Regions from separate parts of the Bacillus songklensis genome, predicted to be linked through region 1. Evidence: riboswitches for the same ligand, from Rfam matches in the RefSeq annotation. Region 1 holds a riboswitch; the other holds the start of a gene.
What was found. A riboswitch is a leader RNA that binds a small molecule or an ion and turns the genes downstream of it on or off. The one in region 1 is predicted to bind S-adenosylmethionine.
Positions count from the first base shown of each region.

Region 2: another riboswitch for S-adenosylmethionine. It lies ahead of metK (methionine adenosyltransferase); the one in region 1 lies ahead of ACFOU2_RS12750 (bifunctional homocysteine S-methyltransferase/methylenetetrahydrofolate reductase).

Region 1 is NZ_JBHRZT010000052.1:287,067-295,236, forward strand. It holds gene ACFOU2_RS12740 (YkvI family membrane protein) at 1-616, opposite strand, end outside; gene ACFOU2_RS12745 (SRPBCC family protein) at 775-1,227, opposite strand; SAM riboswitch class I at 1,514-1,623, shown strand; gene ACFOU2_RS12750 (bifunctional homocysteine S-methyltransferase/methylenetetrahydrofolate reductase) at 1,723-3,579, shown strand; gene metH (methionine synthase) at 3,557-6,997, shown strand; gene ACFOU2_RS12760 (carbon starvation CstA family protein) at 7,354-8,170, shown strand, end outside.
Region 2 is NZ_JBHRZT010000059.1:38,023-46,192, reverse strand. It holds gene ACFOU2_RS15075 (glycosyltransferase family 4 protein) at 1-790, shown strand, start outside; gene metK (methionine adenosyltransferase) at 1,069-2,271, opposite strand; SAM riboswitch class I at 2,417-2,539, opposite strand; gene pckA (phosphoenolpyruvate carboxykinase (ATP)) at 2,896-4,482, shown strand; gene ACFOU2_RS15060 (DUF2584 domain-containing protein) at 4,728-4,970, opposite strand; gene ACFOU2_RS15055 (alpha/beta hydrolase family protein) at 5,095-5,877, opposite strand; gene ACFOU2_RS15050 (ABC transporter substrate-binding protein) at 6,074-7,075, shown strand; gene ACFOU2_RS15045 (ABC transporter ATP-binding protein) at 7,089-7,868, shown strand; gene ACFOU2_RS15040 (ABC transporter permease) at 7,840-8,170, shown strand, end outside.

The sequences.
Region 1 (8,170 bases):
CGAGCGGTACTAATACAGCTTGAGCCATCGCTAAATTAAAAGCTGCGTATAAGAACGGGCTTTTTAACCAACTCATGTCACCTGTCAATAATTGGGCGGACGAACCTTGCAAAAAGGAAAAATTGCCGATGTAAGGCGCGATGATGATCACCGAAAAAGTGAGCATCATCGGTACAACAAGTGAGTTTACAATCATGATGCCTTCAATTCCTTTAACGATGGAAATATAAGCAATAATGGCCGTTAAGAACATACCGATTTGCGGCCACCAACCGAGCTGTTCTTTTACAATCGATCCTGTGCTTGCCAGCATGACAGAGGTGATTCCAAACAAAATGATGATGGTAAACACATTTACGATTTTACCGATTGTTTTTCCAAATAAATAGTCGTTTAGTTGCTGATAGGATTGGGCTCCAATTTCCTGCGCCATTATCATCATTTTCGATCCGAGCCAAACGAAAAATAAGCCGCTTACTACAATGCCGATTAACCCGGGCGTGCCATATCGGGTAAAGAACTGCACAATTTCTTTCCCCGTTGCAAACCCGGCACCTACAACTGTTCCTATGTAGGTAGCAGCCACTTGCAAGATCAGTTTCCATTCTTTTTTCATCATCTCACCCTTTTTTCAAAAGCTACTAATAGTACACTATATGAAGCTATTTTTAAAAAAAGACGAGCCTGCACCACTGTTTCTTTTTCAGAATGGAAACATTTCATAGAAAAATTGATGATTGTCATCGTTTGGAGGCTTTCGAGTCGGCTCCCCGTTTATTTGTTTATTTTTTCACGCTGTTCTATCGCTTTTTTCAGAAGAGAGAGACAATCTTTATCTTCTTTTTTCAGCATGTTGATCACCATCGGGCGGATGAACCTCATCATCATATTTTTGGCTACCACTTCCCCCGTAAAATCAACGAGTGTTCCGTTATCGTATGTTTTAAATTGATATCTATAAATGACTTCAATGCCGTTTGTTTCACTCTGTATAGTATATGAACGATTCGGAATGTACTCGATAAACTCTAAAATGGACGTTGTGTCTTGTGCACCCATTTTTCTTCTTTCTCTAAATTGAGTGCCTACACCAATAGGCCCTTCCGTTATTTTTTCACTGGATAATACATAAACCATCACTTTCGGTGTGTTATGCAAATCGACCGCAAACGCAAATACTTCCTCAAGCGGTTTTTCAATAAAGATTTGATCACGAAGATCGGCCATCATCTCATCCCCTTTGCTTTCTTCCTTTGTTAACATTTATACATGCTTGCTTAATCTCCTTTATGCAATCATAAACTTTATGGGATTTTATTCTTTTTTCTTTCTATCTATTTTTTTAAGAGACATATTTTTTGTTTTATATACTGCCCATCCCCAGTTTTTTCAACGTTTCGTTCACAACGCTCACCTTGATAGTCTCCATTGAGGGGCTGTCCAGACAAAAAAATATGTTGTATAATTATCAAAAATCAGATAAGTTAGTTATTATAAAAAATTACATACATCATTCTTATCAAGAGAGGTGGAGGGACTGGCCCTTTGAAACCTCAGCAACCAGTCGCAGGTGACAAGGTGCTAAATCCAGCGAAGCAGTTAGTAATGCTTGATAGATAAGAAGAGGGTTTTTGATTAAAAAGGTCTTCTTCTTAGCAGGAAGGCCTTTTATGATGGTCATCATTCCTCTTCAAAAAAGAATGATTATAAGGGGGAATAAGAATGGGATTATTAAAAGATTTGCAGTCGCGCATTTTAATCGGGGACGGAGCCATGGGTACGCTGTTGTATGCTCACGGTGTTGACAGCTGTTTTGAGCAGTTGAATGTGACAAATCGTGATGAAATCTTTCGTGTTCACGAAGCTTATCTAAAAGCAGGATCGAATGTTATTCAAACAAACACCTATGGAGCCAACTATCATAAGCTGGCACGCCATGGTCTGGAGGATGAAGTAAAGACCTTTAATATTGCAGCGGCGCAAATTGCGAAGGAAGCAGCAAAAGGCAACGCATATGTAGTTGGAACAGTCGGTGGAGTTCGAGCTTTAACGAAATCGACGATTACAATAGAAGAAATTAGGCGAAACTTTCGTGAGCAGCTATTTTGGCTTCTCCATGAAGAGGTTGATGGTATTTTATTAGAAACATACTATGACTTGGAAGAACTGAAAACGGTTTTGTCCATTGCCCGTAAGGAAACAAACAAACCAATTATCGCTCATGTCTCCCTTCATGAAAAAGGAGTTCTTCAAGACGGTACACATTTGGGCGATGCATTGTCACAGCTTGAAGAGCTCGGTGCGGATGTGGTCGGCATTAACTGCCGCCTTGGCCCTTATCATATGATTGAGTCATTGGAAGAAGTGCCGCTTCCGAAACGTGCCTTTTTATCTGCCTATCCAAACGCAAGTTTACCAGATTACGTAGACGGCCGGCTTGTATATGAAACAGATAGTCAATATTTCTATGAAACAGCGCTTGCATTTCGCAATCAAGGAGTTCGGTTAATCGGTGGATGCTGCGGTACAACCCCAGCCCATATCGAAGCGATCTCTTCTGCGCTAAAGGATAAAGAACCGATTACATTCAAGCGGACAAAAGAACGCCAAGTTGTCGAGATTCAAGAAACAGCCGATGACCAGCACTCGCATATTCATAATATCGTCAAAGAGCGCCGCTCCGTCATTGTAGAACTTGATCCCCCTAAACAATTCGGGATTGAAAAATTCATGACAGGAGCAAAAGCGTTGCATGATATTGGTGTCGATGCTGTTACCCTTGCCGATAATTCACTCGCTTCACCGAGAATCAGCAACTTGGCGATGGCATCTCTTTTGCGGCATAAAACAGATGTGCGTCCGCTTGTCCATATTACATGCCGTGATCGTAACTTAATTGGTTTACAGTCGCATTTAATGGGACTTCATACATTGGGAATTAACCAAATACTGGCGGTTACAGGCGACCCTTCCAAGATTGGAGATTTCCCGGGAGCTACTTCTGTATACGATTTGTCTTCGTTCGATCTCATTAGCCTTATTGCACAATTTAATGAAGGACTTTCTTATTCAGGCAAACCGCTCGGACAAAAAACAAACTTTTCGATTGCCGGAGCATTCAATCCAAATGTAAGACATCTCGATAAAGCAGTTCTTCGGTTAGAGAAAAAAATCGCCTGCGGAGCCCATTACTTTATTTCTCAACCGGTTTATTCGATATCGCAAATCGAAGCGATTTATGAAGCGACGAAACACTTATCGGCCCCGATTTATATTGGGATTATGCCGTTGACTAGTGCACGAAACGCACGTTTTCTTCATCATGAAGTGCCTGGAATTAAATTGTCCGAAGACATTCTGGCACGTATGGATGCAACAGAAAATGATGCCCAAAAAGGCCAGCAGGAAGGCATTGCGATTGCCAAACACCTCATTGATGCTGCCTATGATTTGTTTAACGGCATTTATTTAATTACACCGTTTATGCGCTATGAAATGACTGTAGAGCTGACGAAATACATTCACGATAAAGAACGTATCAGAAAGGAAGATCATCATGTCTCAACCCTCCATTCATAATCAATTAAAAGAAAGAATTCTCGTCCTTGATGGTGCAATGGGAACGATGATTCAAGCGGCTAACTTAACGGCTGCCGACTTTGGCGGTGAACTTTATGAAGGCTGTAACGAATACTTATCCCTCACAACTCCTAATGTCATACGCTCCATTCATGAAGAATATTTAAAAGCAGGAGCAGACATTATCGAAACAAATACATTCGGGGCAACATCCGTTGTATTGGATGAATATGATTTAAGCCACCTTGCCTATGAATTGAACGTGGCATCGGCTAAGCTTGCCAAAGAAGCATGCGAGAAATATTCTACTCCCGAAAGACCTCGTTATGTTGCCGGCTCAATGGGACCAACCACGAAAACATTATCCGTCACTGGAGGGATCAGCTTCAGAGAACTTGTGGAGTCTTACGAAGAGCAAACAAGAGGTTTGATTGATGGCGGCGCCGATCTCTTATTAGTGGAAACATGCCAAGATATGCTGAATGTAAAAGCAGCGTTTTTAGGCATTTCGCAAGCGTTTGAAAAAACGAACAAAAAGCTTCCGATTATGATTTCCGGAACGATTGAACCGATGGGAACGACTCTTGCCGGTCAAGATATTGAAGCATTTTACCTTTCGCTTGAGCACATGGAGCCTCTTTCAGTCGGGCTAAACTGTGCAACAGGTCCTGAATTCATGACCGACCATATCCGTTCACTTTCTGCCTTATCAACAACAGCCGTGAGCTGTTATCCGAACGCCGGGTTACCCGATGAAGAAGGACATTACCATGAATCCCCAGAGCTTTTAGCCAAGAAAATCCGCGGCTTTGCCGAAAAAGGATGGCTGAACATTGTCGGGGGATGCTGCGGCACAACACCTGACCATATTGCCGCATTAGCGGAAGCAGTAAAAGACGTGAAGCCGAGAGACATTCCTACATCATCTCATCCTCACGCCGTTTCAGGCATCGAGCCGCTCATTTATGACGATTCCATGCGCCCTCTGTTTGTCGGTGAGCGTACGAACGTAATCGGGTCACGTAAATTTAAGCGTCTCATTGCGGAAGGAAAGATTGAAGAGGCAGCAGAAATCGCTCGTGCCCAAGTGAAAAACGGCGCGCACGTCATCGATATTTGTTTGGCTGATCCGGACCGCGAAGAAATCGAAGATATGGAAAACTTCATTAAAGAAGTTGTAAAGAAAATTAAAGTTCCGTTAGTAATCGACTCAACGGATGAAGCGGTCATCGAACGCGCTCTTACCTATTCGCAGGGAAAAGCCATCATCAACTCCATTAACCTTGAAGACGGCGAAGAAAGATTTGAGGCCGTTCTGCCGCTTGTGAAAAAGTTTGGTGCGGCTGTGGTTGTCGGTACAATCGACGAAACAGGAATGGCGGTAACGGCAGAACGCAAGCTTGAAATCGCGAAACGTTCGCATGACCTTCTTGTGCATAAATACGGAATCAATCCGAAAGATATCATTTTTGATCCGCTTGTCTTTCCTGTCGGCACAGGTGATGAACAATATATCGGATCGGCTGAAGAAACGATAAAAGGAATTGCTCTCATTAAAGAAGCGCTGCCTGACTGTTTAACGATTCTTGGAGTGAGTAACGTCTCGTTCGGTCTCCCTCCTGTCGGGCGTGAAGTATTAAATGCTGTCTATTTATACCACTGTACGCAAGCAGGATTGGATTATGCGATTGTCAATACGGAAAAACTGGAGCGCTATGCTTCGATTCCGGAAGAAGAAATCAAGCTTGCCGATGATCTTCTTTTCCATACAGATGACCAGACATTGGCTAAATTTACAGACTTTTACCGTGACAAAAAGAAAACCGTCAAAGTGCAAGCAAGCAATTTAACATTGGAAGAACGATTGGCAAACTACATCGTTGAAGGAACAAAAGAAGGGCTTCTCCCTGATTTGGAAGAGGCACTTTCGAAATACCCGAACCCGCTCGATATTATTAACGGACCGCTCATGGAGGGAATGGCCGAAGTTGGACGCTTGTTTAACGACAACCAGCTGATCGTTGCCGAAGTATTGCAAAGTGCGGAAGTAATGAAAGCATCTGTTGCCTTTTTAGAACCTCACATGGAAAAGAAAGATGACAGCGGAAAAGGAAAAGTATTACTTGCAACCGTTAAAGGTGATGTACATGATATCGGGAAAAACCTGGTCGATATTATTTTAAGCAATAATGGATTTAAAGTCGTTGACTTGGGAATTAAAGTGACACCGCAAGAACTCATTTCTGCCGTCAAAAAAGAAAAGCCGGATATCGTCGGTTTATCAGGATTGCTCGTCAAATCAGCCCAGCAAATGGTCTTAACGGCACAGGATTTAAAGCAAGCCGAGATTTCCGTTCCGATTTTAGTCGGCGGTGCCGCCTTGTCCCGCAAGTTTGCAGACAATAAAATTGCACCCGAATATCAAGGTCCTGTTCTTTACGCAAAAGATGCCATGGACGGCCTATCACTGGCTAACCAATTGCAAAACAAAGAAGCAAGTGAACAGTTATTAGCTGAGTTGAGAGAAAAACAAGAAGCCGCTGCCAGTCTTACTGAAACGGCAGTGCGGCAAACAGCAGTGGCGACCCTCACCCGCTCGGCAGTCTCTACAACAGCACCTGTTTTCGTACCGGCTGATACAAAACGGCATATTATCCGCCAGTATGATGTTGCCCAAGTTGAGCCGTACATTAACTTACAGATGCTATTAGGCCACCATTTGGGCATAAAAGGCAAAATTTCACGCCTATTGCAGGAAAAAGATGAAAGAACGTTAAAAATTAAAGAAATCGTAGATGAGCTCATCTCGTTTGCAAAGAAAGAAAATCTGATTCAACCTTCTGCCATGTATCAATTTTTCCCTGCTCAATCGGATGGAAATAAAGTGATCGTTTATGATCCCGAACAACCAAACAAAGTTTTGGAAACATTCGATTTCCCTCGTCAAACAAAGGAGCCTTACTTATGTTTGGCCGATTACCTAAAATCTGTTGATTCAGGTGAAATGGATTATGTCTGTTTCATGGCGGTCACAGCCGGAAGAGGGATTCGTGAATTGGCAAAAACGTTTAAAGAACAGGGTGATTTCCTGAAAAGTCATGCTCTCCAGGCACTTGCTCTTGAAACAGCGGAAGGCTTGGCAGAGCGTGTCCATCAACAAATCCGTGACCAATGGGGATTCCCGGATTCTCCTGATTTTACAATGGAACAGCGCCTAACGGCCAAATACCAGGGCCAGCGCTATTCATTTGGCTATCCAGCATGCCCGGACCTTGAAGACCAAGAGAAGCTATTTAAGTTAATCCGACCGGAGGATATCGGAATTGAGTTAACGGACGGCTTTATGATGGAGCCCGAAGCATCTGTCACCGCCCTTGTGTTTGCCCATCCAGAAGCACGCTATTTTAACGCCCTATAAAATTCACATAAATAATGGGATTAAAGAAAACTTTATGAACCCTTAAAGAGACCTTTCGCGTTATTTCTTGATTTTACAAGATTTAACAGAAAGGCTCTTTTTTTGACGCATATTGCTATTGCTTGTGTGAATACCAATATTTCTAAATAACCCCGAAATCTAACAATGGATTTATCTTCTTGATAAAAACTACTGATTTGTCGGGGATTTATCTCTTCGAAAAATGTAAGCGCTTTTAAATTATTAGAAATTTTATTTTTTTCAGAAAACACATTGCAGATTTTGTCGTCATTTGTTAGGATATGGATATGTTTTCAGAAAATTTAAATTAATGGTTACATAAGGAGGTTGCAAACATGCTTACTTTTCTCGCGTCAATCGCACTTTTAATCTTAGGCTATATGTTTTACGGACGGGTGGTTGACCGAATTTTTGGTATAGATTCCAATAACGAAACACCCGCCTATACGAAAGCAGACGGCCTTGATTATATGCCGATGCCATGGTGGAAAGGATGGCTCATTCAGTTATTGAATATTGCCGGATTAGGTCCGATCTACGGTGCCTTGATGGGAGCTTTGTATGGACCGGTCGCTTTCATTTGGATTGTGGTAGGCTGTATCTTCGCCGGAGCCGTTCATGATTATTTTTCAGGTATGATGTCACTTCGTCACGGCGGCGCGCAATATCCCGCTCTTGTAGGGCGTTATTTAGGAAAGAACGTAAAAATTATTACTAACGTTGTATCACTCGTTTTAATGATTCTAGTAGCCGCTGCGTTTACGGCAGGACCGGCACAATTGATTGCGCAATTGACTCCAATATCGTTCAGCGCAGCACTCGTTATCATTTTTGTTTATTTCTTGTTAGCAACTGTTTTACCCGTCAATCAAGTAATCGGTAGAATTTATCCGCTGTTCGGTGCCATTTTAATTTTCATGGCGGTAGCTATCGCGGGAGCTCTTTTATTCTCAGGCAAGCCAATTCCAAACGTCACTTTGGAAAATCTTCATCCAGGCGAACTGCCAATTTGGCCGTTGTTAATGGTTACCGTCTCGTGTGGAGCGATTTCGGGTTTCCATTGTACACAAAGCCCGATCATTGCCAGAACGCTTAAAAATGAACGTGACGGCCGCAAGGTGTTTTACGGCGCTATGATTGGTGAAGGGGTTA
Region 2 (8,170 bases), on a different contig from region 1:
CGATCAGTATTTGAAATATTACGATTTGGAGTTTCTCTCCCCCTTGCTTTGGAAATATATGAATTGGTTCCATCGTCCTTTAAGAACTCTCTTCGTTCCCTCTCAATCAACAAAGGAGCAGCTTCACCGTCATGGATTTACCAATATTTCCATTTGGTCCAGAGGTGTGGATCACACATTATTTCACCCTCATTATGATCGTTTTGATGTACGGATTAGATATAATATTAAACGGCCTTACATTTTAACGTATGTCGGGCGCCTTGCTCCTGAAAAAAACTTGCAGCTACTAATGAATATCGCCAGGTCTTTGCCCCCGCACATCAAGCATCAAGTCCACTGGCTCATTGTAGGAGATGGCCCTTTAAAGGAGAAATTGCACAAAGAAGCACTCGAGCATATGACGTTTACAGGCTTTCTTCAAGGTGAGCAATTAGCCAGGGTATATGCAGCTTCCGATTTGTTTGTTTTTCCATCTGTGACGGAAACGTTCGGAAATGTCATATTAGAGTCTTTAGCATCGGGAACACCTGCTATTGCTGCTAATGCCGGTGGAGTAAAGCATATCCTTCAACATGACCGAACAGGTTATTTATGCAACCCCGATTCTGTCGAACAGTTTGTTCATTATATTAGCCTATGCCTGGAGAATCTGCATAAACGCATGCAGCTTAGTCATCAGGCCAGGCAATACGCCTTAACTCAAACATGGGAAACTATTTTTGATGGTTTGTTGGCGCAATATGAATTAGCTGTTGCAGACCAAACACAGTCGATTCAATTAGCATAATTTATTTCTTATGTAACGCATTCTTTGGTACACCAAATAAAAACATCCGATCCAAATGGATCGGATGTTTTTTAGATGAATCCACGTTCATGCTTTAACATTCGCTATCAATTCTTCCTCTATTCACGCCATTCTGCCTTGCATCCCCGAATATACAGGTCCTCGTATAAAAGCGGCTAACAAGAACCCGTAAGGGAGCTTGTCAGCCGCTTATGCGTAAATCATTTAACATGAGCGTTTTTTGCTTATATTAAATGATTTATGTGGATTCACATCTATTATTTACCAGCAGCTTGTGCTTTTAAAGCTTCTGCTTTATCTGTACGCTCCCAAGGAAGGTCAAGATCATTGCGGCCAAAGTGACCATAAGCAGCTGTTTGCTTATAAAGCGGACGACGCAAGTCAAGCATCTTAATGATACCCGCCGGACGTAAGTCAAAGTTTTCACGTACTAATTCGACTAATACATCTTCAGATACTGTACCTGTACCGAAAGTGTCAACTGAAATGGAAACTGGTTTTGCCACACCAATTGCATATGCCAATTGCACTTCACATTTATCCGCTAATCCAGCTGCTACGATGTTTTTCGCAACGTAACGAGCCGCATATGCAGCAGAACGGTCTACTTTTGTAGGATCCTTACCAGAGAATGCACCACCGCCATGACGTGCATAACCGCCGTAAGTATCTACGATAATTTTACGGCCTGTTAAACCAGCATCACCTTGAGGACCGCCGATGACGAAACGTCCTGTCGGATTGATGAAGTATTTTGTCTCTTCATCAATGAGTTCTTTTGGAACAACCGGATTAATAACATATTCTTTCAAGTTGCGTTGAATTTGCTCTAATGTAATTTCAGGATGATGTTGTGTTGAGATAACGATTGTATCGATACGAACCGGCTTGTCGTTCTCATCATACTCAACTGTTACTTGGGTTTTACCATCTGGACGAAGATAAGGTAAAATTTCTTCTTTACGCACTTCTGTTAAACGACGCGCAAGCTTGTGAGCCAATGAAATTGGAAGAGGCATAAGCTCTTTTGTTTCGTTATTGGCATAGCCGAACATTAAACCTTGGTCACCCGCACCGATGGCTTCGATTTGCTCGTCTGTCATCTGACCTTCACGAGCTTCTAACGCCTGGTCAACACCCATTGCAATATCAGGTGATTGCTCATCGATAGATGTTAAAACCGCACAAGTTTCAGCATCGAAACCATATTTTGCCCGGGTATAGCCGATTTCACGAACTGTTTCACGAACGATTTTTGGGATGTCTACATATGTAGATGTAGTGATTTCACCACTTACTAATACTAAACCTGTAGTCACAGATGTTTCACAAGCAACACGTGCATTAGGGTCTTTTGCTAAAATCGCATCAAGAATCGAGTCAGAAATTTGGTCACAAATTTTATCCGGATGTCCTTCTGTTACTGACTCTGATGTAAATAAACGACGTTTTGTTGACATCAGTATTCCTCCTTTTAACTGTAAACCTAAAAGATACGGTACTCATTCCCTTATTATTCATAAAAATAACGCATTTTATTGAAACAAAAATATAAAAAACCTTTCCTTACTGAGGAAAGGTTTGTATCTTCACTAGCGCCTTTCACTCTTATCGATCAAGGGCAAGAGCCTTGCATCAGGTTAGCACCTTATCACCAAATATTTAATATGTATGGCGATGGTTGCTGGGTTTCATAGGGCCTGTCCCTCCACCAGCTCGGGATAAGAGAGTATCCGTTCAAGGACATATCATACCTTAAAACGCTGAATCATGTCAATAAAATATTTATATGAATCCACATAAGTAATAGAAAAATTGCATTAAGTCTGTTATTAAGGTCTGGCCTATGTAAAAGAATGAACCAATCATTTATAACTCAACATTGTTCCTTAATAAAACGAAAGTAATATATCTTCTAGGTTGGGTTAAATTATGAATTTTCTTTAAAAACTGTCCATTTTTGCATTATATATGAACATTTAATTTCAAATAGTATAGACTATTTTTATAAATGTGTTATACTAATTTATAAGTTTACTAATCAAACATTTAATTAAACTTTAAATAAAAGGATGGTATTAAATATGAGTACAGTGGATGTTTCTATTGAATTAACCGAACTTCTTCAATCGCCGACAGTTCATCATAATTTATCAGTTCCTCAGCTAGTTGAGAAAGTCTTATCCCGCCGTGAAGGCCTGCTTACTTCTTCTGGTGCTGTTCGCGCTGAGACAGGCAAATATACAGGCCGTTCCCCAGAAGATAAATTTATTGTAGAAGAAGCATCTACTAAAGAAAAAATCGACTGGGGAAAAGTGAACAAACCGTTTTCTTCTGAAAAATTCGATGCTCTTTATAAAAAAGTTTTAACATACTTAAAAGAACAAAAAGAATTATTCGTATTTAACGGCTATGCGGGAGCAGATTTAAAGTACCGTTTGCCAATTCGCGTCGTTAATGAATATGCATGGCATAATCTATTCGCTCATCAGCTATTCATTCGTCCATCAAAAGAAGAACTTATTTCTCATGAAGCGGAGTTTACGGTAATTTCCGCCCCCAACTTTAAAGCGGATCCGGTAGTGGACGGTACAAATTCAGAGACATTCATCATTATCTCATTTGAGCGTAAAGTCGTTTTAATCGGCGGTACGGAATACGCGGGAGAAATCAAGAAATCCATTTTCTCTGTTATGAACTATCTTCTTCCGGAAAACAATATTTTATCGATGCACTGTTCAGCCAATGTTGGCCAAGAAGGCGACGTAGCTTTATTTTTTGGTCTTTCCGGTACAGGAAAAACCACTCTATCCGCCGATCCAAATCGCCGTTTAATCGGTGACGATGAGCACGGTTGGTCAAACTCTGGAGTATTCAATATAGAAGGCGGCTGCTATGCGAAATGCATCAATTTATCTAAAGAGAAAGAGCCGCAGATTTATGATGCCATCCGTTTTGGAGCTGTATTAGAAAACGTGATCATTGACCACGACAGTCGTCTTCCTGACTATGATGATAATATGCTAACAGAAAATACACGTGCGGCTTATCCTCTACAAGCGATTGACAATATCGTCGATCCAAGTGTGGCAGGACACCCGACAACGATCGTGTTTTTAACAGCTGACGCTTTTGGTGTATTGCCTCCAATCAGCAAATTAGCAAAAGAACAAGCCATGTACCACTTCTTAAGTGGATATACAAGCAAGCTTGCCGGAACAGAGCGCGGTGTGACATCCCCGCAAGCAACCTTCTCAACTTGCTTTGGTTCACCGTTTCTCCCTCTTCCAGCTACAACCTATGCGGAAATGCTTGGAGAGAAAATTGATGAGCACAATGTGAATGTATATCTTGTCAATACCGGATGGACAGGTGGAGAATACGGTGTGGGACAACGCATGAAATTAGCTTATACAAGAGCGATGGTCCAATCAGCCCTTGAAGGTGAGCTGACAAATGTTGAAACAATAAAAGATCCGATTTTCGGCCTGAACATTCCTGCACATGTTCCTGGAGTGCCGGATGAAGTGTTACAGCCCTCAAAAACATGGGATAGCCAAGAAGATTACGAACAAAAAGCGAAAGAGTTAGCACAAAAATTCCAAGAAAACTTTAAAAAGTTCTCTAACGTTCCAGAAGAGATTGCAGAACTAGGCGGTCCTTTAGTATAAAGAGGTAAATACCTCCACACCAGCTGTTAATTAGTTGCACATATGCGTTAAAAACGCAGCCATACTTTTTATCAGCTAAAGATAAAAGGGGGTGACTCAAAAGGAGGAAAATCGCTCCTTTTGAGTCACCCCACGCAAAATGGACCGTTATATAAATCCATTAATACCAAGGGTTTTGATTGACGGTCCATTTTGCATAAAACATAAAACCCATCATTTTTTTGAACTTATAGGTCAGCCTCTTTTTAATTCGTTGAGTTCAATGAGACAAGCTCATACGTGATGACCGTTTTGTCATTGGAAAGCTCTACTTTCCGAATCAATGCTGTTCCATTGTTTTCTCCGGTTTTCGTTTTGCGAATTTCAATCGGGATATCTAATGGATAAAGGCGGTACCCTTCTTTTTCAAGTGAAAATAAATTATCCTGTAAACGTGTTTCTTTTCCTTTTGTCACAATCATAGTGTTTAATTCAAGCGGCATTCCCATTTCTGATTCTCCATTTCTTCCTCATTAATTTTTCAACATCAGCTTTTGCTGTTTGTTTATCCTATTTATGGCCTTTCTGTTCTTACATCTACATCTTGAATGGACTTATATAGTAGCATAACTTCTATTGGTTTTTCATCCACTCTGTCAACCGTTTAACTGTCTGGCGATTGTGAGCAGGGGGAAAATAATGAGTAAACTGATCAAAGTACCAGGTTGTGACGCTTTTCCCCAATTCTTTCAGTCTCTTTTCCAATCGATACGCATGCTCTACCGATACGTTTTCATCTCTTCTTCCATGAATCAGGAGAACAGGCGCTTCTATCTGTTCTGCCTCATATAAAGGTGTCCGCCATTTATATCGCTCCGGATACTTTTGCGGTGTGCCGCCGATTACCCGTTTCATCATACGGCGCAGATCCTTTCGTTCTTCGTATGTCAAAACCATGTCGGTTACACCTCCCCATAAAGCAAGCGAGCGGATGCGAGGTTCTAGGATGGATGTGAATAATGCCATCACCCCGCCGCGTGAAAAGCCGAATACATGTACCCTTTCCTTGTCCACTTTTGGATGCGTGTACAACAACTGTAAAGCAGCAAGTGCATCGTACCGGTCTTCACCGGCAAAATCTTCATTGCCTTCCCCGCCCTGATTTCCTCTATAAAAAGGAGCCATAACCACAAATCCTTCAGACGCAAATTGTACGATTCTGCCCGGACGAACCATGCCGACATTTTTAATTCCTCCACGCAGATACAAAAAGCCATCATAACGTCCTTCTTGCTTTGGTTCAGCCAATAACCCTTTAATTTTCAACCCATTACACGTATAGGTTACAATATGTAATTCAATATTCGGATTAGGGGAAGGAAAGCGCTGCTTTGTTATTAATAGGTCACTATACATTGTCAATCTCTCCTGCATGTTGTCCTTTGTTCATTTCTTGCAAATCACTGTTTTCTTACTTTATTATCCTCTGTCCCCACCTTTTCAAACAACTAGTTCTCTTATTCAACCTCAAATATTTTTTCTGGGCATTCACACAAGTTTCCCCATTTTCATACTTTACTCATAGGCAACTATCACAAAGGAGGTATAAACAATGCAAAGAAAAGGAAAATGGCTACTTACAGCTTTATTGATTTTCGGTCTTCTTTTTCCGCTTGTCGGTTGCGGCAAGAAAGAGGAAGTCCATACCGTTCGTATAGGAGAAGTCACTCACTCGCTTTTTTATGCTCCTCAATATATCGCTGTATCTGAAGGCTTTTTTGAAGAACAAGGACTCAAGGTCGATTTAAAAACGACATGGGGCGGCGACAAAACGATGACGGCCTTGTTATCAGATGGGATTGACATCGCCTTAGTCGGCTCAGAAACATCCATCTACGTATATGCCCAGGGTTCAAGCGATCCGGTAACAAACTTTGCCCAATTAACTCAAACGGACGGAACTTTTTTAGTATCTAGAAACAAAGTCGAAAATTTCACATGGGATCAGTTGAAAGGAGCAACCTTCCTCGGTCAGCGTAAAGGCGGAATGCCGCAGATGGTTGGAGAATTTGTTTTAAAAAGACATGGAATTGATCCTCATCAAGATTTAAATTTAATTCAAAATGTAGATTTCGCTAATATTGCTAATGCTTTTGCATCCGGTACAGGCGATTACGTTCAATTGTTTGAGCCGACTGCCAGTATTTTTGAAAAAGAAGGAAAAGGATACATTGTTGCTTCCTTTGGAGAAGAATCTGGCCATGTGCCGTACACTACATTTATGGCAAAACAGAGTTTCTTAAACGAAAATCCGGAAGTAGCTGAAAAGTTTACACGTGCTATTTATAAAGCCCAAAAATGGGTGGATTCTCATAGCGCCCAAGAAATCGCCAAGTCCATTGAGAGCCAATTCGAAGATACACCAATTGATATCATCGAAACAGTGGTTGAACGTTATAAATCTCAAGGATCCTATGCACAAAATCCTATCTTAGACGAAAAAGAGTGGAATAATTTACAAAATATTATGGATGAAGCCGGAGAACTTCCGAAAGAGGTATCACATGACACGTTAGTCAACACATCCATTGCAGAAAAAATCATGAAAGAGTAAGGAGGATTCGTACATGGCAACATTACGGATTCACCAGCTCAACCACACGTACTTCACGAAACAATCAGCTACTACCGCTTTAGAAAACATCAGTTTGACGATTGAAGAAGGAGAGTTTATTTCATTTCTCGGTCCCAGCGGCTGCGGAAAAACAACATTATTATCGATCATTGCCGGTCTCATTTCCCCAACCGAAGGGAAAGTTACATTAGATGAAAAAAATATCCAACAAATGAAATCACGAATCGGATACATGCTGCAACAAGACTATCTGTTCCCATGGAAGACCATAAAAGAAAACATCATGATCGGCTTAAAAATGATGAATGAGTGGTCAAAAGAGAATGAAGAGAGCGCATTAAAGTTGTTGGAGCAGATCGGACTGAAAGGAGTCGATTCTTACTATCCCCGCCAGCTGTCAGGCGGTATGCGCCAACGTGCCGCCCTTGTGCGGACACTAGCAATCAATCCTCACATTCTATTGCTGGATGAGCCGTTCTCAGCCCTCGATTTTCAAACAAAGCTCAAACTGGAGGAGCTTGTTTCTCAGACACTACATTCATTCGGTAAAACTTCTTTATTGGTTACCCACGATATTGGGGAAGCCATCGCCATGAGTGATCGCATTTTTCTCTTCTCTGCAAGACCCGGAAAAATTGTCAAAACCTTCATTGTTCCTAGGGAGTTGAGACAGCTCTCTCCATTAGAAGCCAGACAGCATCCCGCCTATAACTCTTTGTTTCAGCGAATTTGGAAGGAGCTTGATGAACTTGAAACCAAAACAGCCGATTAACCTCCTTCACCAACAGTATTTATACCGACTGAAAAAAGAAAAAAGCTTTATCCTGTTCTTCCAGTTTCTTATCTTTCTCTGTTTTTTTGTCAGCTGGGAACTTGCCTCTACCAGCCGTTGGATTGATCCCCTTATCTTTAGTTCTCCCTCGAAGATTTGGGGTCTCTTTTTAAAGAAAATATCTGATGGCTCTTTACTTGAACATATAAGTATTACATTATTTGAAACACTTCTAGGTTTTTTACTTGGAACATTAGCAGGCATAGCACTAGCAGCAATTTTGTGGTGGTCACCCCGTCTCG